One region of the Mixta hanseatica genome, then DNA from elsewhere that is predicted to be linked to it. Evidence: predicted binding sites of a transcription regulator. Region 1 holds the regulator's gene; each other region holds the start of a gene.
The links. The regulator sigma-54, encoded in region 1, starts transcription at its own class of promoters, with help from an activator protein. The targets are predictions, from matches to a motif close to GTTGGCACANNTTTCGCTNT.
Positions count from the first base shown of each region.

Region 2: a site for sigma-54 is predicted at 1,847-1,866, ahead of K6958_RS04685 (gamma-glutamyltransferase family protein). Genes of this name have one in related genera too.
Region 3: a site for sigma-54 is predicted at 1,587-1,606, ahead of glnK (P-II family nitrogen regulator). Genes of this name have one in related genera too.
Region 4: a site for sigma-54 is predicted at 4,150-4,169, ahead of glnA (glutamate--ammonia ligase). Genes of this name have one in related genera too.

Region 1 is NZ_CP082904.1:525,385-531,196, reverse strand. Features, by position in the region: gene kdsC (3-deoxy-manno-octulosonate-8-phosphatase KdsC) at 1-21, shown strand, start outside; gene lptC (LPS export ABC transporter periplasmic protein LptC) at 18-593, shown strand; gene lptA (lipopolysaccharide ABC transporter substrate-binding protein LptA) at 565-1,116, shown strand; gene lptB (LPS export ABC transporter ATP-binding protein) at 1,122-1,847, shown strand; gene rpoN (RNA polymerase factor sigma-54) at 1,896-3,329, shown strand; gene hpf (ribosome hibernation promoting factor) at 3,353-3,640, shown strand; gene ptsN (PTS IIA-like nitrogen regulatory protein PtsN) at 3,834-4,316, shown strand; gene rapZ (RNase adapter RapZ) at 4,388-5,242, shown strand; gene npr (PTS phosphocarrier protein NPr) at 5,239-5,511, shown strand; gene mtgA (monofunctional biosynthetic peptidoglycan transglycosylase) at 5,518-5,812, opposite strand, start outside.
Region 2 is NZ_CP082904.1:1,002,926-1,008,737, forward strand. Features, by position in the region: gene K6958_RS04675 (AtzE family amidohydrolase) at 1-36, opposite strand, end outside; gene hpxX (oxalurate catabolism protein HpxX) at 33-215, opposite strand; gene K6958_RS04685 (gamma-glutamyltransferase family protein) at 228-1,814, opposite strand; gene hpxU (MurR/RpiR family transcriptional regulator HpxU) at 1,935-2,774, shown strand; gene K6958_RS04695 (transporter substrate-binding domain-containing protein) at 2,973-3,761, shown strand; gene K6958_RS04700 (amino acid ABC transporter permease) at 3,772-4,437, shown strand; gene K6958_RS04705 (amino acid ABC transporter permease) at 4,434-5,090, shown strand; gene K6958_RS04710 (amino acid ABC transporter ATP-binding protein) at 5,071-5,808, shown strand.
Region 3 is NZ_CP082904.1:1,251,266-1,257,077, forward strand. Features, by position in the region: gene K6958_RS05970 (SmdB family multidrug efflux ABC transporter permease/ATP-binding protein) at 1-1,395, shown strand, start outside; gene glnK (P-II family nitrogen regulator) at 1,657-1,995, shown strand; gene amtB (ammonium transporter AmtB) at 2,032-3,315, shown strand; gene tesB (acyl-CoA thioesterase II) at 3,367-4,227, opposite strand; gene K6958_RS05990 (YbaY family lipoprotein) at 4,444-4,998, shown strand; gene K6958_RS05995 (MGMT family protein) at 5,029-5,337, opposite strand; RNA gene ffs (signal recognition particle sRNA small type) at 5,548-5,644, shown strand; gene K6958_RS06005 (HHA domain-containing protein) at 5,685-5,812, opposite strand, start outside.
Region 4 is NZ_CP082904.1:4,213,973-4,219,784, reverse strand. Features, by position in the region: gene glnG (nitrogen regulation protein NR(I)) at 1-1,395, opposite strand, end outside; gene glnL (nitrogen regulation protein NR(II)) at 1,404-2,453, opposite strand; gene glnA (glutamate--ammonia ligase) at 2,593-4,002, opposite strand; gene typA (ribosome-dependent GTPase TypA) at 4,438-5,812, shown strand, end outside.

The DNA.
Region 1 (5,812 bases):
GCCAAAGGGCAATCGGTATGAGTAAAACCAGGCGTTGGATAACGCTACTGTTGGCGTTAATTGCCATTATCTTGATCGGCTGGACGCTGGCCGGCAACGATGACGATCAGGGTCAGGTGGAAACAAACGGTCAGGAACCAACCTACACCAGCGCGAATTCCAGTACCGTGGTCTATAACCCTACCGGCAGCCTGAGCTACAAGCTGGTGTCCGATAAGGTGACCTACTTTTCTACCGATGAGATCAGCTGGTTCGATAATCCGCTGATGACCACCTACGACGAAAATAAGGTTCCAGCCTGGTCAGTACGCGCCGATAAAGCCAAACTGACAAAAGATCGCATGCTTTATCTCTACGGTCACGTTGAAGTCAACAGTCTGGCTAAAGATGCCCAGCTCGAGCGGATCAAGACCGATAATGCGCAGGTTAACCTGGTTACGCAGGATGTGATGTCCAACGACCAGGTCACTCTTTATGGCCGCAGCTTTAATTCCACTGGTATGAAGATGCGCGGTAATTTACGGACGAAAACGGCCGAGCTGATTGAAAAGGTCAAAACAAATTATGAAATCAATGAACAACCACAGCCTTAAACTCCTGCTGATCGGCTCTTTGCTGGCCACCAGCCTGCCGGCCCTGGCGTTAACCGGCGACTCTGAAAAGCCGGTTAATATCAATTCGGCCAATCAGGCGCTGGATATGCAGGGCAATGTCGCGACCTTCACCGGCAACGTTATCGTGACCCAGGGCTCGATTAAAATCACCGCCGATAAAGTGGTCGTGACGCGTCCCGGCGGCGACAGTAAAAAGACCGTTGTTGACGCCTACGGCAATCCGGCCACCTTTTATCAGCTGCAGGACGATGGCAAACCAGTAAAAGGCCACGCGGCGAAAATGCACTATGAACTGGCGAAAGATTTCGTCGAGCTCACCGGCAACGCCTATATTGAGCAGCTGGACAGCAATGTTAAAGGCGATCGCATTACCTATCTGGTCAAAGAGCAGAAAATGCAGGCCTGGAGCGAAGGCGATAATAAGCGCGTCACCACGGTGCTGGTGCCTTCGCAGTTGCAGGACAAACCCGCTTCATCTACTAGCCAACAGAAGAGCCGCTGATTCCTATGGCAACACTAATCGCTGAAAATCTGGCAAAAGCCTACAAAGGCCGCCGCGTGGTGGAAGATGTCAGCCTGCAGGTTAAATCAGGCGAGATCGTCGGCCTGCTTGGTCCGAACGGCGCCGGCAAAACCACAACGTTTTATATGGTGGTGGGAATTGTGCCGCGTGATGCGGGCCGCATTGTGATTGATGACGAAGATATCAGTATTCTGCCGCTGCACGCCCGCGCCAGACGCGGTATCGGCTACCTGCCGCAGGAGGCATCCATCTTTCGTCGTCTGAGCGTGTATGACAACCTGATGGCGGTGCTGCAGATACGTGAAGATCTCACCACCGAGCAGCGTGAAGACCGCGCCAAAGAGCTGATGGAGGAGTTCCATATTGAGCATCTGCGCGACAGCCTCGGCCAGGCGCTGTCAGGCGGTGAACGCCGCCGCGTTGAAATTGCGCGCGCGCTGGCGGCCAACCCCAAGTTTATTCTGCTGGATGAGCCGTTCGCCGGGGTTGACCCTATTTCAGTTATTGATATCAAAAAAATCATCGAGCATCTGCGCGACAGCGGGCTCGGCGTGCTGATTACTGACCATAACGTGCGTGAAACCCTTGCCGTCTGCGAACGCGCTTATATCGTCAGCCAGGGCCGTTTAATCGCCCACGGCACCCCGGAAGCGATCCTGGCCGATGAGCAGGTAAAACGTGTCTATTTGGGTGAAGAGTTCAGACTCTGATATGGTGTCAGTTATGACGGTGTTTTATCAGGAATCTTTATTCTGAATATGAAGCAAGGTTTGCAACTCAGGCTCAGTCAACAGCTTGCGATGACTCCGCAGCTACAGCAGGCAATTCGTTTGCTGCAGCTTTCTACGCTGGAACTTCAACAGGAGATACAGCTGGCGCTGGAGAGTAATCCGTTGCTTGAGCAGACCGATATCCACGAGGAAGTCGACTCACGCGACTATGTCGAAAGCGAAGCGCTCGACACACGTGAGGCGTTGGAACAAAAGGATATGCCGGAAGAGTTGCCGCTTGATGCAACCTGGGATGAGATCTATACCGCCGGTACGCCTTCCGGCACCGGTAATGATTACCGCGATGACGAACTACCGGTTTATCAGGGCGAAACTACCCAGACCTTGCAGGATTACCTGATGTGGCAGGTAGAGCTAACGCCGTTTAGCGATACCGACCGCGCCATCGCCACCTCTATCGTCGACGCCATTGATGACACCGGTTATCTTACCGTTACGCTTGATGAGATCCGCGATAGCATCGGCGATGAAGATGTGGCGCTGGATGAGGTCGAAGCAGTACTCAAACGAGTGCAACGTTTCGATCCGGTTGGCGTTGGTGCCCGTAACCTGCGCGACTGCCTACTGGTCCAGCTTTCTCAATTCGCGCGTGATACGCCCTTTTTGGCTGAAGCGCAGCTGATTGTCGATCAGTACCTCGATCTGCTGGCGAACCATGATTTCCGCAGCCTGATGCGGGTGACGCGCCTGAAAGAGGATGTGTTAAAAACCGCGCTGGCGCTGATTCAGTCGCTCGATCCGCGGCCGGGCCAGTCGGTGAACACCCGCGAGCCGGAATATGTCATTCCTGATGTGCTGGTGCGCAAAACCGCCAACCGCTGGACCGTGGAGTTAAACGGCGACAGCGTGCCGCGCCTGCAGATTAATCAGCAATACGCCGCGCTGGGTAGCTCTGCGCGTAGCGACAGCGATAGCCAGTTTATTCGTACCAATTTACAGGATGCGAAGTGGCTGATTAAAAGCCTGGAAAGCCGCAACGATACGCTATTGAAAGTAACGCGCTGTATCGTTGAGCAGCAGCAGGCTTTTTTTGAGCAGGGCGAAGAATTTATGCGCCCGATGGTGCTGGCGGATATCGCTCAGGCCGTTGATATGCATGAATCCACCATTTCCCGCGTTACCACCCAAAAATATCTGCACAGCCCACGCGGCATTTTCGAACTGAAATACTTTTTCTCCAGCCATGTGAATACCGAGGGCGGCGGCGAGGCCTCCTCAACCGCTATTCGCGCGTTGGTGAAAAAGCTGATCTCGGCGGAAAACCCCGCCAAACCACTGAGCGACAGTAAGCTCACTACCCTGTTGTCTGAACAAGGCATTATGGTGGCACGCCGTACCGTCGCGAAGTATCGCGAGTCTTTATCCATCCCGCCATCAAATCAGCGTAAACAATTGGTTTGATCATCACTGAGAAGGAAGACGCTATGCAACTCAATATTACCGGGCAACACGTTGAAATCACGACCGCGTTACGTGAGTTTGTGAACACCAAATTTGCCAAACTGGCGCAATATTCCGACCGGATAACCCAGGTTCGTATTGTGCTAAAGGTAGAAAGAGTGCAGCAGATAGCGGAGGCGACGCTGCATGTTAGCGGCGGCGAACTGCACGCAACGTCTGAAGCAGATGATATGTACGCGGCGATTGATAGTTTAATCGATAAGCTGGCGCGCCAGCTAACCAAGCATAAAGACAAGTTAAAACAACACTAACCTTCACGCGGCTGAAGGAAAAACAGGCCGTCAGGTTGCCGGATGCGGTAACATGACAGACCGGGGGCGAGCTTTTTCGCCCCGTTTTTCCATTCATGCCGGCTGGCGAAGCGTTGCCGCTTTTCTTTCTCGTCGCAAGACGCGTAAAGTAGCGCGATGTGTCAGTAAATGTGAACACGCAAGTGAAACTATGATGAACAACGAACTCTCACTGGAACTCAGCTCTGTACTTAGCCTTGACTGTACCCGCAGCGGCGTACACTGCCAGAGTAAAAAGCGGGCACTGGAAATCATCAGTGAACTGGCTGCTAAACAGCTTAACCTGCCCCATCAGACGGTTTTTGAAGCCATTCTGACGCGCGAACGCATGGGCAGTACCGGTATCGGTAACGGTATTGCTATTCCTCACGGCAAGCTGGAAGAGGATACGCTGCGCGCCGTGGGCGTTTTTATCCGCCTCGATCAGCCTATCGCCTTTGATGCGATTGATAACCAGCCGGTTGATATCCTGTTTGCCTTGCTGGTGCCGGCGGATCAATGTAAAACACATCTACATACCCTTTCACTGGTAGCCAAGCGACTGGCCGACAAAACCGTTTGCCGTCGTCTGCGGGCTGCGCAAAGCGATGAAGATTTGTATGACATCATCACTGCGACGCCAGAAGAAAATCACTAATTAGTCAGCTTGCACTTTTGCCCGTACCGGGGTCTCCCCGGTGATCGCGGGTTGAATGGGGAGATAACTTAATGGTGCTGATGATCGTCAGCGGTCGTTCAGGCTCAGGGAAATCCGTCGCGTTACGCGCGCTGGAAGATATGGGGTTTTACTGTGTAGACAACCTGCCGGTAACGTTACTGCCCGATCTGGCAAGCTCGCTGGCCGAGCGCAATATTTCTGCCGCAGTCAGCATTGATGTGCGCAATATGCCGGAATCGCCGGATGTCCTGGAAAAAGCCTTAACCAGCCTGCCCAGCAGCTTTTCGCCTCAGCTGCTGTTCCTGGACGCCGATCGAAATACGCTTATCCGCCGCTATAGTGATACCCGCCGCCTGCATCCGCTTTCCAGTAAAAACCTGTCGCTGGAAAGCGCCATTGATGAAGAGAACGATCTTTTAGAGCCGTTACGCTCACGCGCCGATCTGATTGTTGATACTTCCGAAATGTCCGTGCATGAACTGGCGGAAATGCTGCGTACCCGTCTGCTTGGCAAACGCGAGCGCGAACTGACAATGGTGTTTGAATCGTTCGGCTATAAGCACGGTATCCCTATTGATGCCGACTATGTTTTTGACGTGCGTTTTTTGCCGAACCCGCATTGGGATCCCAAACTGCGTCCAATGACCGGCCTCGATCGTCCCGTTGCCGCCTTCCTCGATCGTCATACCGAAGTACATAACTTTATCTACCAGACGCGCAGTTACCTGGAACTGTGGCTACCGATGCTGGAAACCAATAATCGCAGCTACTTAACCGTCGCCATTGGCTGTACCGGCGGGAAACACCGTTCCGTTTATATTGCCGAACAGTTAGCTGATTACTTCCGCTCACGCGGTAAAAATGTTCAGTCCCGTCATCGTACGCTGGAAAAACGTAAATCATGACCGTCAGACAAACCGTTGAAATCAAAAATAAGCTGGGCATGCATGCGCGCCCAGCGATGAAGCTGTTTGAACTGGTACAGAGTTTTGACGCTGAAGTGCTGCTGCGCAATGAGGCCGGCACCGAAGCTGAAGCCAGCAGCGTTATTGCGCTGTTGATGCTTGATTCGGCCAAAGGCGGCCATATTGAAATCGAAGCCAGCGGCCCACAGGAGCAGCAGGCGCTGGCAGCGGTGATAGAGCTATTTGAAGCAGGCTTCGACGAAGAGTAGGCATCGCTACAGGTTATGCTGTTGAATAAAGCCGACGCCGCCCAGCTGGCTCATCTGGCGCATAATCCACGCCTGACGTTGTCGTACATAGCCGGAGGGCGCAGCGACGCGAAAGCGCAGCGGATTCGGCAGCACGGCAGCCAGCAACGCCGCTTCTGACATCGTCAGCCGACTGGCGGGCTTATGAAAATACTTCTGCGACGCGGCTTCTACGCCGAATATTCCATCGCCGAATTCAGCGATATTCAGATAGACCGTCAGAATACGTCTTTTACTCCATACCCCTTCCAATCCCAGCGTT
Region 2 (5,812 bases), 480 kb from region 1:
CTGCAATTGGCTGATGGATAATTCAGTTAATTTCATGCCTGATAGACTCCCGCCACGTCCAGCCGTTCATCCAGCGGGAAAGCCAGCAGCGGCTCAGCCATCTGTGCAATCCGGCTGAATTGCAGCAGCAGCTCGGCGCGGCGCGTCTCATCCAACTCAATCTCCAGCATCGCCGTCATTTGGTCGAGGTAGCTTGTCCAGTCGTTTACCTTCATTTTTCTCTCCTGTCAGAAACCCGCCGCGCTGCCGTTGCTGCGCGGATCGAAAGCGCCTTCCAGCATGCCGTTGGTATGACGCACAATCGCGCCAGCGTGACCCACCGCTTCGCTAAAGTCCGGCAGCGTATCTACCTGATGGCCTAACGCCGCCAGCCGGGCCAGCGTATCGGCGCTGAAGCGGCCCTCCAGCTTCAGGCTGTCTGAGGATTCACCCCATGTTCTGCCCAGCAGCCAGCGTGGGGCGCTTACCGCCTGCTGAAGCGGCATGCCCTGAATCACATGGCGGGTGAATATTGCTGCCTGGGTCTGCGGCTGGCCGTCGCCGCCCATCGATCCGTAAACCATCAGGCGGCCATCGTTCAAACGCGCCGCGGCGGGGTTAAGGGTGTGGAACGGCTGTTTACCGGGCAGCAGCGTCAGTAAGTGGTCAGGCTGCAGGCTGAAGGCTGCGCCACGGTTTTGCCAGACAATGCCGGTATCGGGCAGCACCACGCCGCTGCCGAATTCATGATAAATGCTCTGAATAAAGGAGACGGCCATGCCGCTGCTATCCATTACCCCCATCCAGACGGTATCGCCGGGTCCGCGTCCGCTTCCCCACGGCGCGGCGCGATGCGGATCGATTTGCTGTGCGCTGGCCGCCAGCAGGCCGCTGTCCAGCAGCGTCTGCATCTCTTCGCGCATATGCAGCGGATCGGTGATATAGCGGTCACGCAGGGCAAAGGCCTGTTTCGTGGCTTCGACAATACGATGAATTGTTTCTACTTCATCCGCCTGGGCCATATCCAGGCTGTCGGTAATACCGAGGATCGCCAGCGAAACCAGTCCCTGGGTGGGCGGCGTCATGTTATAAATCTCGCCGTGCTGATGAGTCAGGCGCAGCGGCCTGCGGCGTTTTGCCCGATGGCGCTGTAAATCTTCCAGCATGATCGGCATTTCCAGCTGCGCCATGCCCTGCGCCAGGCGATGCGCCAGCGGGCCGCGATAAAAGCTCTCCAGTCCGTGCTCGCAAAGTTCCGCCAGCGTCGCGGCCAGCGCGGGTTGGGTAAAGCGGCTGCCGGGACGCGGCGGAGCGCCGTCAGGCATAAAGGTGGCGGCGAAGCCGGGCTGATGGGCCAGTTCCTGTTGTTTGGCCTGGGTTGCGGCGGCCTGCGAGGTCGTAACCGGAATGCCGTCGGCGGCGTAGCGAATCGCATCGCGCAGCAGGCGCGGCAGCGGCAGGGCGGATCCGCCATATTCATGGGCCAGCATCAGCGCTTCAGACCAGCCGCTAACGGTGCCTGCCACCGTCAGCGCCGCCTGCGGGCCGCGATGAGGAATGTGCGTCATTCCCTGATAAAAATCGGGATGCGCCAGCGAGCCGGCTGCGCCGCTGGCGTCGATAGCTATCGGCTCGCCCTGCGGCGGCACGATCAGCCAGAAGCCGTCGCCGCCGAGGCCGTTCATATGCGGATAGACCACGGCGATAGTCGCGGCGGCGGCCACCATCGCTTCGATGGCGTTCCCGCCTTCGCGCAGCACGGCCAGCGCGCTTTCGCTGGCGAGGTGATGCGGCGTAACCACCATCCCCTGAGGCGCCATATTACTCTGAATCATCGCGTTCCCTTATTTGATCTGGACAAAAGGGTTAAGCAAGAGCTGTTCCAGGTTTGACCCGACCGAGGATGGATCGATTTATGCTATGGTCAGATTGAAACAAAAGTTACAGGGAAATTTATGAAGCAGCTTGATGAACGCCTCCGACAACATTACGGTCAGCTTTCGCCGCAGGAGCAGCGCATTGCCAATTTTGTTTTTGACCATTTCGACGATCTGATTAGCTATAACAGCGCCGAGCTGGCGCGCCTGAGCGGGGTCTCTAAAGCGACCGTCAGCCGCCTGTTTAAGCGTCTTGGCTATGAAAAATATAAAGATATGCGCGATGAGCTGCGCACGCTGCGTCAGAGCGGCATGCCGCTGACCGATAACCGCGATGCGGTACAGGGCAATACGCTGCTGTCGCGCCACTATAAGCAGGAGATGGCCAACCTGACGCAGTGGGTGAACAGCATCGATCCGCAGCGTTTCAGCGAAATTATCGCGGCATTGGGGCAGGCGCGGCGTATCTTTATTATCGGCATGCGTAACGGTTGGCCGGTAGCGCTGCATTTACGTCAGCAGCTGCTGCAGGCGCGGGCGCAGGTACATGTTCTGCCACAGCCGGGCCAGACGCTGAGCGAAGAGCTGGTGGATATCGGCGCGGAGGATCTGGTGGTGGCCGTCGCCTTTCGGCGGCGGCCGCGCCTGATGAAAGCCGTGCTGCAACAGCTGCAGCAACAGGCGGTGCCGGTAGTATTGCTGTGCGAGCCGCAGGCGCAATCGATTATTCCACTGGCGCGCTGGTCGCTCTGCACGCCGCTCGACAGCGTTTCCGCCTTTGACAGCTACTCTGCCGCCATGAGTCTGGTCAGCCTGTTAGCTAACGCGTTGCTGCATGAGGGGCTGGCGCAGGGACGTCAACGCATCCACGCTATCGCCGATCTTTATCAGCAACTGGACGAGCTGGAACAGCGTTAATGGGGCACCATTTTGGTGCCTTGCCCTTTTACAGTACACGACTTTTTCTCTTTTCCCCTGTTGCTGATGGCCCGTTAAACGGGCCGTTCTGCGCTTTTCTTCGCTGTCATCCCTTGCGTTTATCACCTGGCACATTAGTTGCAAAAAGCTTTATGACGAACCTTTTGTTGCAACATTTCACTCCGGGGCAAAGCAGATATGAAAAAATTAACCATGGTCATGATGGGCGCGGCGTTGATGGTTATGCAGTTGGGCAGTGCGCTGGCCGACGGGCTACAGGCGATTGAGCAGCGCGGCGTGCTTCGCGTGGCGGTGCCACAGGACTTCCCGCCGTTTGGTTCGGTCGGCACCGATCTGCAACCGCAGGGATACGACATCGATATGGCGAAATACCTCGCCAGCCAGATGAAACTAAAGTTGCAGCTGGTGCCGGTAACCAGCGCCAACCGCGTGCCCTATCTGCAAACCGATAAGGTCGATTTAGTGATCTCCAGCCTCGGTAAAAATCCCGAACGCGCCAACGCCATCGATTTCAGCCGCGCCTATGCGCCGTTCTTCCTGGGCGTATTCGGACCGAAAGGCGAACAGAAGCTGAACGATGCGGCGGCGCTGAGCGGCAAAAGCATCGGCGTTACGCGCGGCGCGGTGGAGGATATGGTGCTGAGCGGCGTGGCGCCGAAAGAGGCGACGGTAAAACGCTACGAGGATAACAACACCACGCTTTCCGCGTATCTCTCCGGGCAGGTGCAGTATGTCGCCACCGGCAACCTGGTGGTGGCCGCCATCGCGCGTCAGAACGCCGATAAAGCGCCGGTCGCGCAGTTTATGCTGAAAGATTCGCCCTGCTATATCGGCCTGAAAAAAGGCGAACCGGTGCTGAAGGCGAAGATCGACGCGTTAATTGAACAGGGCATTCAGGACGGCACGCTGAACAAACTATCGCAGCAGTGGCTGAAAGCACCGCTGCCGGCCAATCTCGGCGCTTAAGGGCAACCTGATGAGCGGGCAACTCAACTTTAGCGCGCTGTGGCCTTACTGGCCGCAGCTGCTGGCGGGGGCGTGGGTCACTATCCAACTGACCGTGCTGGCCACGCTGGGCGGCGTGGCGTTGGGCATCCTCGGCGCGGCGCTGCGCAGCGGCAAACCGAACTGGCTGAGCCGCCTGTGGGGCGGCTATGTCGAGCTGATCCGCAACACACCATTTGTGGTGCAGCTCTTTTTTATCGTCTTCGGCCTGCCGGCGACCGGGCTGAAGCTGACGGCGGGAGAAGCGGCGCTGTTGGCGATGCTGATCAATCTCGGCGCCTACAGCACCGAGATTATCCGCGCCGGCATTCAGGCGACGCCGAAAGGACAGTGGGAGGCGGGGCGCGTGCTAGGGCTGAGCTATACGCAAACCTTTCTGCGCATCGTGCTGCCGCCCGCCATGCAGCGCATCTATCCGGCACTGGTCAGCCAGTGCATTATCGTGATGCTCGGCTCGTCGGTGGTATCGCAGGTCTCTTACGAGGAGCTGACCTTTGCCGCCAACCTGATCCAGTCACGCACCTTTTTAAGTTTTGAAGTTTATCTGGTCTCGACGCTGATCTATCTGCTGTTGTCGATGATGATGCGCCAGCTGCTGCTGGCAGCGGGCCGAAAATGGTTTGGAGCCATGCGATGAACACCTTTACCGACTGGGATATCGTGCGCAATTTGCTACTGGCGGCGCGCTGGACGGTGCTGCTATCGCTGACGGCGTTTCTTGGCGGGGCGCTGATGACGCTGCCGCTGCTGCTGCTACGCCTGACGCGCCGTCGCTGGCCGCAGCGCCTGGTGCGCGGCTATACCGAGCTGTTTCAGGGCACGCCGCTGCTGATGCAGCTATTTCTCGCCTTTTTCGGCCCGGCGCTGTTCGGCATCGACCTGTCGCCCTGGACCGCCGCCGCGCTGGCGCTAACGCTCTACAGCAGCGCCTTTCTGGTGGATATCTGGTACGGCAGCATTCGGGCGCTGCCGCCGGGACAATGGGAGGCGTCGCGCTGTCTGGGGCTACATTTCGGCCAGACGCTGCTGCGCGTTATCGCGCCGCAGACGCTGCGCATCGCCATCGCACCTACCGTCGGCTTTGCGGTACAGGTAATCAAGGGCACCGCGCTCGCGTCGATTATCGGCTTCGTCGAACTGACCAAAGCCGCCACCATTCTCACCAACGTCACCTACCAGCCGTTCCGGGTTTTCGGGCTGGTGGCGCTGGGCTATTTCCTGATGTGTTACCCGCTGTCGCGCTACAGCCAGTATCTGGAGAAGAAATGCCATGCCGCTGATCACCGTTAATCAGGTTCAGAAATATTACGGCGCAAACCACGTGCTGAAGGGGGTCGATTTGGATATCGAAGGCGGCGAAGTGATTTCGATCATCGGCCGCAGCGGCTCGGGAAAAAGCACGCTGCTGCGCTGCATGAATGGGCTGGAAGGGTATCAGGAAGGCAGCATCAAACTGGGCGGCATGACCGTGACCGATCGCGAATCGCAGGCGCGCGAAATCAGCCGCTCGGTGGGGATGGTCTTTCAGAGCTTTAACCTTTTCCCCCATATGACGGCGCTGGAGAACGTGATGCTGGCGCCGCGCCGGGTGCTGAAGATGAAACCGAACGAGTGCCGGGCACTGGCGCGGCAGATGCTGGAAAAAGTGGGGCTGGGCGATCGCATCGACTACTACCCGTCGAACCTCTCCGGCGGTCAGCAGCAGCGGGTGGCAATCGCCCGCGCGCTGGCAATGAAGCCGAAAGTGCTGCTTTGCGACGAGATCACCTCCGCGCTCGATCCCGAGTTGGTAGGCGAAGTGCTGAAAGTGCTGGAGCAGCTGGCAGCGGAAGGCATGACGCTGATCCTCGTGACCCATGAAATGAATTTCGCTCGTGAAGTGGGCGACCGCGTGGTGTTTATGCACCAGGGGCGCGTCTGGGAGCAGGGCGAGAGCAAAACGCTGTTCGCCAGCCCACAGACAGCAGAGCTGAAACAGTTTATCTCTTCAGTTCGCGGACTTAACTGATAAG
Region 3 (5,812 bases), 730 kb from region 1:
TCACGCGTAACCAACGATACCGAAGTGATCAAAGATCTGTGGGTCACGGTGGTGGCGACCGTCCTGCGCAGCGCGGCGTTAATTGGCGCGATGCTGATCGCCATGTTTAGCCTGGACTGGCGGATGGCGCTGGTGGCGGTAGTGATTTTCCCGCTGGTGCTGACCGTGATGCTGATTTATCAGCGTTACAGCACGCCGATTGTTCGACGGGTGCGCAGCTACCTGGCCGATATCAATAACGGTTTCAACGAAGTGATTAACGGCATGAGCGTTATCCAGCAGTTCCGTCAGCAGGCACGGTTCGGCGAACGGATAGGGGAGGCCAGCCGTTCGCACTATCTGGCGCGTATGGAGACGTTAAGGCTGGATGGGTTTTTGCTGCGGCCATTGCTCAGTCTGTTTTCCGCCGCCATTCTGTGCGGGCTGCTGATGCTGTTTAGTTTCTCTACGGTCGGCGTATTTGAAGTCGGCGTGCTGTACGCCTTTATTAGCTATCTGGGGCGGTTAAACGAGCCGCTGATTGAATTAACCACGCAGCAATCGATGCTGCAGCAGGCTATCGTGGCCGGCGAGCGTATTTTTGAATTAATGGATGCGCCGCGTCAGCATTACGGTCAGGAGCAGCAGCCGTTACACAGCGGCCGCATTGATATTGAGCATCTTAGCTTTGCCTATCGTGACGGACGCAATGTGCTGGAGGATATTTCACTACAGGTGCCTTCACGTAGTTTTGTCGCGCTGGTCGGCCATACCGGCAGCGGGAAAAGCACGCTTGCCAGCCTGTTGATGGGCTATTATCCGGTGAAGCAGGGCCGCATTTATCTGGACGGGCGTCCGCTGGATCAGTTCAGCCATCAGGCGCTGCGTCAGGGGGTGGCGATGGTACAGCAGGATCCGGTGGTGTTGGCCGACAGCTTCTTCGCCAATGTGACGCTGGGACGCGATATTAGCGAGCAGGCGGTATGGGAGGCGCTGGAAGCCGTTCAGCTGGCGGAGCTGGCGCGCGGCCTTACCGACGGCATCCATACCCGTCTTAATGAACAAGGCAATAATTTGTCGGTAGGACAGAAACAGCTGCTGGCGCTGGCGCGCGTACTGGTTGCCGAGCCGCAAATCCTTATTTTGGATGAAGCGACAGCCAATATCGATTCCGGTACCGAACAGGCAATTCAGCGCGCCCTCCAGGAAGTCAGAAAGAAAACCACGCTGGTGGTTATCGCGCACCGGCTCTCTACTATTACCGAGGCCGATACGATTTTAGTTTTGCATCGTGGCCAGGCGGTTGAGCAAGGGACGCATCCTCAGCTACTGGCGCAACAGGGGCGTTACTGGCAGATGTATCAGTTGCAGCAGGTGGGGAGTGAGCTGACAACGGGCATTGCCGAAGGTACATGACGCTTTTTCGCACTCTTTTCAGGCATGATTATCAGAAAGTTCCCTATGAATGCACGCTGAAGCGGCTTAACGCACCATAAAGGTGCATTTTTTCTGGCTGCTCCCGCTCCTTTTTCCCCGCTCACGGCCTGCTTATTCTGAGCAGGCCGCTGTTCTGCGGCTTACCGCGACACTTTTACTTTTCCCGCACAGCTGGCACATCCTTTGCTTTAGTCCTCTTGTGTCAGATGCCTGACCAACATGATTAAGTGAGGGGAGCGTATGAAGCTGGTTACCGTAGTCATTAAGCCATTCAAACTGGAGGACGTGCGCGAAGCGCTCTCTTCTATCGGCATCCAGGGACTGACCGTAACGGAAGTTAAGGGATTCGGTCGGCAAAAAGGCCATGCCGAACTCTATCGTGGCGCTGAATACAGCGTGAATTTCCTGCCGAAAGTCAAAATTGATATTGCTATTGCCGACGACCAGCTGGATGAAGTGGTTGATGTCATCAGCAAGGCGGCCTATACCGGCAAAATTGGCGACGGCAAAATTTTTGTTGCTGAGTTGCAGCGCGTAATCCGTATTCGCACCGGTGAAACTGACGAAGCCGCCCTTTAAGCCGGGTTCTGTATATTGTGATGGGATGGAATAAAAATGAATAAATTAATGACCAAAGGCCTCGCTGGCCTGGCGCTGTTACCATCGCTGGCGATGGCGGCGCCTGCCGTTGCGGATAAGGCGGATAACGCCTTTATGATGATTTGCACCGCGCTGGTGCTGTTTATGACGATTCCGGGGATAGCGCTGTTTTATGGCGGCCTGATCCGCGCTAAAAACGTGCTTTCACTACTGACGCAGGTTTCAGTAACCTTCGCCATGGTCTGCGTTATCTGGGTGCTGTATGGCTATTCCCTGGCGTTTAGCGAAGGTAATGCCTTCTTCGGCGGCCTGAACTGGGTGATGTTAAAAAATATCAGCCTGACTGCGTTAAGCGGCACCTTCTATCAATATATTCATGTAGTTTTTCAGGCCTCTTTTGCCTGTATTACCGTCGGGCTAATTGTCGGTTCCATTGCCGAACGCATCCGTTTCTCCGCCGTGCTGATTTTTGTGGTGATTTGGCTGACGCTGGCTTATCTGCCGATCGCCCATATGGTCTGGGCAGGCGGCTTCCTGGCGCAGGATGGCGCGCTGGATTTTGCCGGCGGTACCGTGGTGCATATTAATGCCGCCGTTGCCGGTCTGGTTGGCGCTTATCTGGTAGGTAAACGCGCCGGCTTTGGCAAAGAAGCTTTTAAACCCCACAACCTGCCGATGGTGTTTACCGGTACGGCCATCCTGTATGTTGGCTGGTTTGGTTTTAATGCCGGCTCGGCGGCGGCGGCGAATGAAATAGCGGCGCTGGCCTTCCTGAATACTGTGGTGGCGACGGCGGGTGCGGTACTGACATGGACCTTTGGCGAGTGGGCGCTGCGTGGGAAGCCTTCGCTGCTGGGCGCCAGTTCCGGCTTTATCGCGGGTCTGGTGGCGATTACGCCTGCCTGTGGCTATGTCGGCGTCGGCGGTGCATTGCTGATCGGTCTGATTGGCGGTCTGGCCGGTCTGTGGGGCGTTACGGTACTGAAAAAATGGCTGCGCGTGGACGATCCTTGCGATGTGTTCGGCGTCCATGGCGTTTGCGGTATTGTGGGTTGCATTCTGACCGGCGTGTTTGCCTCCTCTTCGCTGGGCGGCGTGGGTTACGCTGAGGGCGTGACCATGGGCCATCAGATCTGGGTACAGCTGCTTAGCGTGATCCTGACCATCGTCTGGACCGGCGTGGTAGCCTTTGTCGGCTTCAAAGTGGCGGATATGCTGGTAGGGCTGCGCGTACCGGAAGATCAGGAGCGCGAGGGTCTGGACGTCAACAGCCACGGCGAGAACGCCTACAATCAGTAAAACGCATTAAGTAAAAAAGGACGATGCCTGGCATCGTCCTTTTTTATGTTATTAACTGCGTTGCCGCATTACGCCTTCCTGCACGGTGGAGGCCACTAACACCCCTTCCTGCGTATAAAACTCTCCGCGCACAAAGCCGCGCGCGCTGGAAGCTGAGGTGCTTTCCACGCTGTAGAGTAGCCACTGATTTAAATCGACCGCACGATGAAACCACATTGAGTGATCGATGGTAGCGACCTGCATACCCGGCTCAAGGAACCCTTTGCCATGCGGCTGAAGCGCAACCGGGAGAAAGTTAAGATCGGATGCGTAGCCCAGCAGATATTGATGTATGCGCGCATCGTCAGGCATGGCGCCGTTCGCACGTAACCACACCTGGCGCGTCGGCGCGTCGACATGGCCCTTTAATGGATTGTGAAAGGTCACCGGGCGAATATCCAACGGTTTCTCGGCCAGGAACTTCGCGCGCACCTTTTCCGGGATCATCGCAGCCAGCTGCTGGGCGATTTCCGTTTCACTGGGTAAGCCTTCCGGGCCGGGAACCTCAGGCATTGGCTTTTGATGCTCAAATCCGCTTTCCGGCGCCTGGAAAGAGGCGGTCATATAAAAAATAGGCTGGCCGTTTTGAATGGCGGAAACGCGACGTGCGCTAAAGCTATAGCCATCCCGCAGCGTTTCAACATCATAAATAATCGCTTTCTGGCTATCGCCGGGCCGGAGAAAATAGCTGTGGAAAGAGTGAATATTGCGTTCAACAGGCACGGTTTGCTTGGCTGCATGCAGCGCCTGACCCACTACCTGTCCACCAAATACCTGGCGTAGGCCTAAATCCTCGCTTTGGCCGCGAAACAGGCCTTCCTCTAGTTTTTCCAGCTGCAGCAGGTTAAGTAAATTGGTTAATGCCTGGCTCATGAGACGTTCCTCGATAACGTTACCGGTTTAGTTTGCGAGATCCGACCAGTCTCTGCAACTGTCGCCACACGTTAAAGGTTCGGTTAACAAAAATGAAGCGGGCGGCCGCCAGGCAAAAAAGTGAATCCTGTGCCAGAATTAAGCACATACAGCGTTTTATAGCTGTTTCGGCCAATTTGTCGCCGATACGACATTGATCAGAAGGAGAGGTTATCAATGAAATTCTGGCATGTAATGAGCGGAGCAGCGCTGGCCGTTGCCCTTGCAGGTTGTGCAGATAAAAGTGCAAATATCCCCATTCCGACTCCGGGCGCAGAGTTAGCAGGACAACCGGTAATTGCCCAGCCTAACGTGAGCGGTTCGATTTATATTCGTCAGAAAGTTGCATTACCGCCTAACGCGGCCTTAACGGTAACCCTCTCAGACGCCTCGCTGGCAAATGCCCCGGCTAAAGTACTGGCGCAGCGCGTGGTCGTTACCGAAGGTAAACAGGCGCCTTTCCGTTTCACTCTGCCCTTTAATCCTGCCGATATTCAGCCTGACGCGCGTATTCTGTTAAGCGCCGCGATCACCCTGGATAATAGAGTGATTTTTATGACCGAATCGGTTAAACCGGCCATCAATAATGGCGGTACAAAAATCGACCTGACGCTGGTGCCTGCCACATCGGTGGCCATGCCGACCCAAAGCGGCGCGGCGACAAGCATTCCGGCGACGTCGCCAACGCAGGTTACGCCATCTTCATCCATACCGGCACCAACCAGCTTCTAAGTTTGTTGATTGGGCCAGCGTTGCTGGCCCTCACCATTGCCAGCGGTAGCGCGCCAGATCCACCTCTCCTGCGTCACTGATTGCAATCCCTTCCGCCTCCAGCGCATCACGCTGACGCAGCAAATCATCACCCTGTAGCGAAATTTGTCCGTGGCGGTTAATAATCCGATGCCAGGGCAGGCGACTCCCTGCGGGCAGGCGTTTTAACACGCCGCCAACCTGGCGTGCCGCGCGCGGCGAACCAGCCAGTCGTGCGATGTCGCCATAGGTGGCAACGGTTCCGTAGGGAATAGCGGCGATAACCTGTATCACGCGCTGTGAGAAGGAGTCATTTTCCATAGCGGTTCCTGCTTTAGCTTTCGCGTTATCCTCGCAAAAAGCAGCGTCTGAAGAAACAGTTATGGCCATGAAAACCGAGATGGGAGAAAAGAGCGCAAGTAAACCGGAGATTGTTTAATAAAACAACGGTTGCGGGCGTGCGGCTTGCATTTACCCCGGCCATCATTGATAATGCCCCCGCTCTGTAACGGAGCGCGTCAATGGGGGCCCTGTTGGTTCTCCCGCAACGCTAACTTGTGAACTCGGTCAGGTCCGGAAGGAAGCAGCCGCAGCAGGTAACGCGTGTGCCGGGATGTAGCTGGCAGGGCCCCCACCATTTTTACCCATCCCGCATTCTTCTTACCTATTTAACGTACATATTTCCATACTGATACTGGGACTTTATCGTAAAGTTTATTCATGGTTAATTCAGCCAGACGGTGATCGGCGGCAGAATAAAAAACGGCCAGTTCATCATCGGGTAATTCATATTTAT
Region 4 (5,812 bases), 610 kb from region 1:
CTCTTTCAGCTTACGCGTCAGGGTATTGCGTCCCCAGCCCAGTAAGCGCGCCGCCTCTTGCTTATGCCCTTGCGTATGACGCAGCGCGGTGGTCAGTAAGGTACGCTCCATTTCCGGCTGCGCTTCAGACAGCAAATTTTGATGACCGGAACGCAGCGCTCTGTCGGCCCACTGGGCTAACAGCGTAGCCCAGCTGTCAGGCAGTGATTGTACCGCCGTATCGCTGGTGGTGTTTTCAAACAGCTCTGGCGGCAGATCCTGAATCAAGACTTCCTGGCCGGCAGCCATTACCGTCAGCCAGCGGCAGGTATTTTCCAACTGACGCACGTTACCGGACCAGTGCAAACGCGTCAGCGCCGCTTCGGTCTCCGGATGTAGAATTTTGGCTTCCACACCCAGCTCGCGCGCGGCCACCTGCAGGAAATAACGCGCCAACCGTGGGATATCCTCACGTCGCTCACGCAGCGGCGGCAGATGAACACGGATCACATTCAGGCGATGGAACAAATCCTCCCTGAATTTTCCTTCCTGCACGCGCAACTCCAGATTTTGGTGCGTTGCCGCAATGATGCGCACATCGACTTTTACCGGCGCATAGCCGCCGACACGATAAAACTGCCCGTCCGCCAGCACACGCAGCAGGCGGGTTTGCACATCCAGCGGCATATCGCCGATTTCATCCAGAAACAGCGTACCGCCGTCCGCCTGTTCAAAGCGTCCCTGACGGATTTGGTTTGCGCCGGTAAACGCGCCTTTTTCATGGCCGAACAGTTCAGACTCAATCAGGTCTTTCGGGATCGCCGCCATATTCAGGGCAATAAAAGGCGCTTTAGCGCGAGGGCTGTGACGATGCAGCGCATGCGCCACCAGCTCTTTGCCGGTACCGGACTCGCCATTAATCAGCACGCTAATTGAAGAGCGCGACAGGCGGCCGATAATGCGGAATACATCCTGCATCGCCGGGGCTTCGCCAATAATATCGGTAGTCGGGCCGCTGACCGGCCTGTCACGCGGCTGCTGCTGCTCCTGATAATGGCTGATGGCGCGTTCCACCAGCGCGACGGCTTCATCAATATCAAACGGCTTGGGCAAGTAATCGAAAGCGCCCTGCTGATAAGCGCTCACTGCCGCATCCAGATCGGAGTGAGCGGTCATAATGATGACCGGCAGCATCGGATGCCGCTGTTTAATTTGTTTTAATAGCGCCAGACCATCCATGCCAGGCATACGAATATCTGACAGTAAAACGTCTGGGGTTTTGCTCGCGAGCGCTTCCAACACCTCATTGCCACTTTCAAAGGTGGCACAGCTTAAACCGGCTCCCGTAAGTGCACGTTCAAGCACCCAGCGGATGGAGCTATCGTCATCGACGATCCAAACTATCCCTCGTTGCATAGAAACCTCTACTTACGAATCGGCAGGTAAATCGAAAATTCGGTATGGCCTGGCCAACTGCTGAATTCTATTTTTCCAGAATGTTGATCGATCAGGCTGCGAGCGATGGAAAGCCCTAATCCCGTGCCGCCCTCCCTTCCGCTGACCATGGGATAAAACAGCGTATCCTGAAGCTTTGCAGGAATGCCCGGCCCGTCATCCTCCACGTCAATCCGCGCCACCAGCCGGTAACGGGTGCCGTGCAGCGTTAGCTGGAAAGCGGTACGGGTGCGCAAAGTAATGGTGCCGCCAGCTTCGCCCAGCGCCTGTAACGCATTACGCACCACATTCAGTAACACCTGTTCTATCTGATCGGGGTCATGAGGCAGCTCCGGCAGGCTGGGATCGTAATCGCGCACCAGGGCGATATTCTCCGGCAGCTCCATATTGACCAGATTCACCACACGTTCCGCAACCTGATGGATGCTCTGCGTGACGTGCATACCGGGCTGCTGCGGTCCTAACAGACGGTCTACTAAATTACGCAGCCGATCGGCCTGCTCAATAATGACTTTGGTATATTCCGTCAGCGACGGGTCGGGCAATGCTTTAGCCAATAGCTGTGCTGCGCCGCGTAGCCCGCCCAGGGGGTTTTTAATCTCATGAGCCAGGCCCCGCACCAGATCGCGCGCCGCCACCTGCTGCGCATGCTGGATCTGCTCCTGGCTGAGACGGCGTTGATTATCCATCGGTGCCATTTCCAGTAGGATAAGGCCATCTGGCAGGCGCTGCGCCGTCAGCGACATAATATGGGCGCGTCCATCCACCACTAGCGTCACTTCGCTGTCGGTAAATCCCTGACCTGCGGCCAGGCTTTCCTGCATAACGGTAATGTTCAGAGAAAAATAACCCATCAGCTCTGGCAGCGGCGTGCCAAAAAGCTTGCGGGAACTTTGCGCTAACAGCTGCTGTGCCGCTGGATTGGCGTAATGAATAACCAGCTCGTCATCAACCAGCAGGATGCTGTTAATCAGGGAATTGAGAATCTGCCCGGCATCGGGCAACAGGCCAGTTGCCATACAGCGTTCTCCTGCACCATATTAGTGCATTATAGTTTCGGCATTGATAACGCGACATTCCGACCGTTGGCAAGGTGGAGAAAAAAGCCCATCCGAAGATGGGCTGAAAGTTTCCACGGCAACAAAAAACTCAAACCAATTAAACGCTGTAGTAAAGCTCGAACTCTACCGGATGCGGCGTCATGCGCACGCGTTCCATTTCAGACTTACGCAGCTCGATGTAAGCATCGATGGCGTCATCGGTAAATACGCCGCCACGGGTCAGGAACTCGCGGTCTTCGTTCAGCGCGTTCAGCGCTTCTTCCAGCGAACCGGCCACTTTTGGAATCTCAGCTTCTTCTTCCGGCGGCAGGTCATACAGGTTTTTATCCATGGCATCGCCAGGATGGATCTTGTTGATGATGCCGTCCAGGCCAGCCATCAGCAGCGCAGCGAACGCCAGGTACGGGTTCGCCGCCGGATCCGGGAAGCGCGCTTCGATACGGCGTGCTTTCGGGCTGGAAACCACTGGAATACGGATTGACGCAGAGCGGTTACGCGCAGAGTAAGCCAGCATAACCGGCGCTTCGTAACCCGGAACCAGACGCTTATAAGAGTTGGTAGTAGGGTTAGCCAGGGCGTTGATCGCTTTAGCGTGTTTGATTACGCCGCCGATATAGAACAGCGCCATTTCAGACAGGCCGCCGTACTTGTCGCCAGCGAACAGGTTAGTGCCGCCTTTTGACAGGGACATATGACAGTGCATGCCGGAACCGTTATCGCCAAACATCGGCTTCGGCATAAAGGTCGCGGTTTTGCCGTAGGCGTGCGCCACGTTATGCACCACATATTTGTAGATCTGAATTTCGTCCGCTTTCTTCACCATGGTGTTGAAACGGGTTGCCACTTCGTTCTGACCAGCGGTCGCCACTTCGTGGTGATGCGCTTCAACCACCAGACCCATCTGCTCCATGGTTAAACACATGGCGGAACGGATGTCCTGTGAGGAGTCAACCGGCGGTACCGGAAAATAGCCGCCTTTCAGGCCCGGACGGTGGCCTTTGTTGCCGCCTTCATATTCTTTGCCGGTGTTCCATGCCGCTTCGATATCATCGATAGCAACATGAGAGCCGGACGTGCTGCTGCCGAAACGGATATCGTCGAACAGGAAGAATTCCGGCTCTGGTCCAAACAGCACGGTATCAGCGATGCCGGAAGAGCGCAGAAAATCTTCAGCGCGCTTAGCAATGGAACGCGGGTCGCGGTCATAGCCCTGCATGGTGCCTGGCTCAAGGATGTCACAACGGATGATCAGCGTAGAGTCTTCAAAGAAGGGATCAAGCACGGCTGTGGTCGCGTCCGGCATCAGTACCATGTCTGATTCATTAATGCCTTTCCAGCCGCCGATGGAGGAACCATCGAACATTTTGCCGTCTTCGAAGAAGTCTGCGTTAACCTGATGCGCCGGAATGGTCACATGTTGTTCTTTACCTTTGGTATCGGTAAAACGCAGGTCAACAAACTTCACTTCGTGTTCGTTCATCATCGAGAGAACGTGTTCAGCAGACATACTCAACTCTCCTGGTAATTGTCATTGTCGTCGTGGAAAGAGAACTTCATGCTGGCAGGCGCGTAAAGATGTGCGTACAGCGGGCAACAAAGTACTCAGACAAGCTATCAACCGTTGTGGAAACTGTCGTTTTGGCTTGAACAGATTAAAGCGAATTTTGTGCCAACTTTTTTATTCGGGCCAAAAAGCGCTATTATACGCATTCTCGTGAAACGAGGGATGCACCATGATGGATATCGCGCACCATTATAGTGCAATTGAGTAGAGTTTGGGCACTGTTATGGTGCAGTTGATCAATCAGGTGCATTTTTTGCACTGAAAGCGGTGTTTAAGGCAAGCCTTGCAGCATTCTTTCTTTGATATTTGTGATCCTGTTCAGTCCTTCGATTAATCCGTGTACAATAGCGCGCTATTTCTAATGCCTGAGGCAAAGCTGTGATCGAAAATTTGCGTAACATCGCCATTATTGCGCACGTTGACCATGGGAAAACCACCCTGGTTGATAAACTGTTGCAACAGTCTGGTACTTTTGATGCCCGTACTGAAGCAACCGAGCGTGTAATGGACTCCAACGATTTGGAGAAAGAGCGTGGGATTACCATCCTCGCGAAAAATACCGCCATCAAATGGAACGACTATCGTATCAACATCGTTGATACCCCGGGACACGCCGACTTCGGTGGTGAAGTTGAGCGCGTTATGTCCATGGTTGATTCAGTGCTGCTGGTTGTCGACGCGATGGACGGCCCAATGCCGCAGACGCGTTTCGTGACCAAAAAAGCCTTTGCTCATGGCCTGAAACCGATCGTGGTTATCAACAAAATTGACCGTCCGGGCGCACGTCCTGACTGGGTTGTCGATCAGGTGTTCGACCTGTTCGTAAACCTGGACGCGACTGACGAGCAGCTCGATTTCCCGATTATTTACGCTTCTGCACTGCAGGGTATCGCTGGCGTTGACCATACCGATATGGCCGACGACATGACCCCGCTGTACCAGGCGATTGTTGAACACGTTCCGGCGCCGAATGTTGACCTGGACGGCCCGCTGCAGATGCAGATCTCTCAGCTGGACTACAACAACTACCTGGGCGTTATCGGCATCGGTCGTATCAAGCGCGGTAAGGTGAAACCGAACCAGCAGGTAACGATCATCGATAGCACCGGCAAAACGCGTAACGCGAAAGTCGGCAAAGTGCTGGGTCACCTTGGCCTGGAGCGTATCGATACCGATCTGGCTGAAGCGGGCGACATCATCGCTATCACCGGTCTGGGCGAGCTGAACATCTCCGATACCATCTGCGATACGCAGAATGTCGAAGCGCTGCCGCCGCTGAGCGTGGATGAGCCGACCGTAACCATGTTCTTTAACGTCAACACCTCACCGTTCTGCGGTAAAGAAGGTAAATACGTTACTTCACGTCAGATCCTGGATCGTCTGAAGAAAGAGCTGGTACATAACGTTGCGCTGCGCGTTGAAGAAACCGAAGATGCGGATGCGTTCCGTGTTTCCGGTCGTGGCGAACTGCACCTCTCCGTACTGATCGAAAACATGCGTCGTGAAGGCTTTGAGCTGGCGGTATCCCGTCCGAAAGTTATCTTCCGCGAAGTGGATGGTCGTAAGCAGGAACCGTTTGAAAACGTGACGCTGGATATCGAAGAACAGCATCAGGGCGCGGTTATGCAGGCGATGGGCGAACGTAAAGGCGACATGAAAAACATGGACCCGGATGGCAAAGGCCGCGTACGTCTCGACTACGTGATCCCAAGCCGTGGCCTGATCGGTTTCCGTAATGAATTCATGACCATGA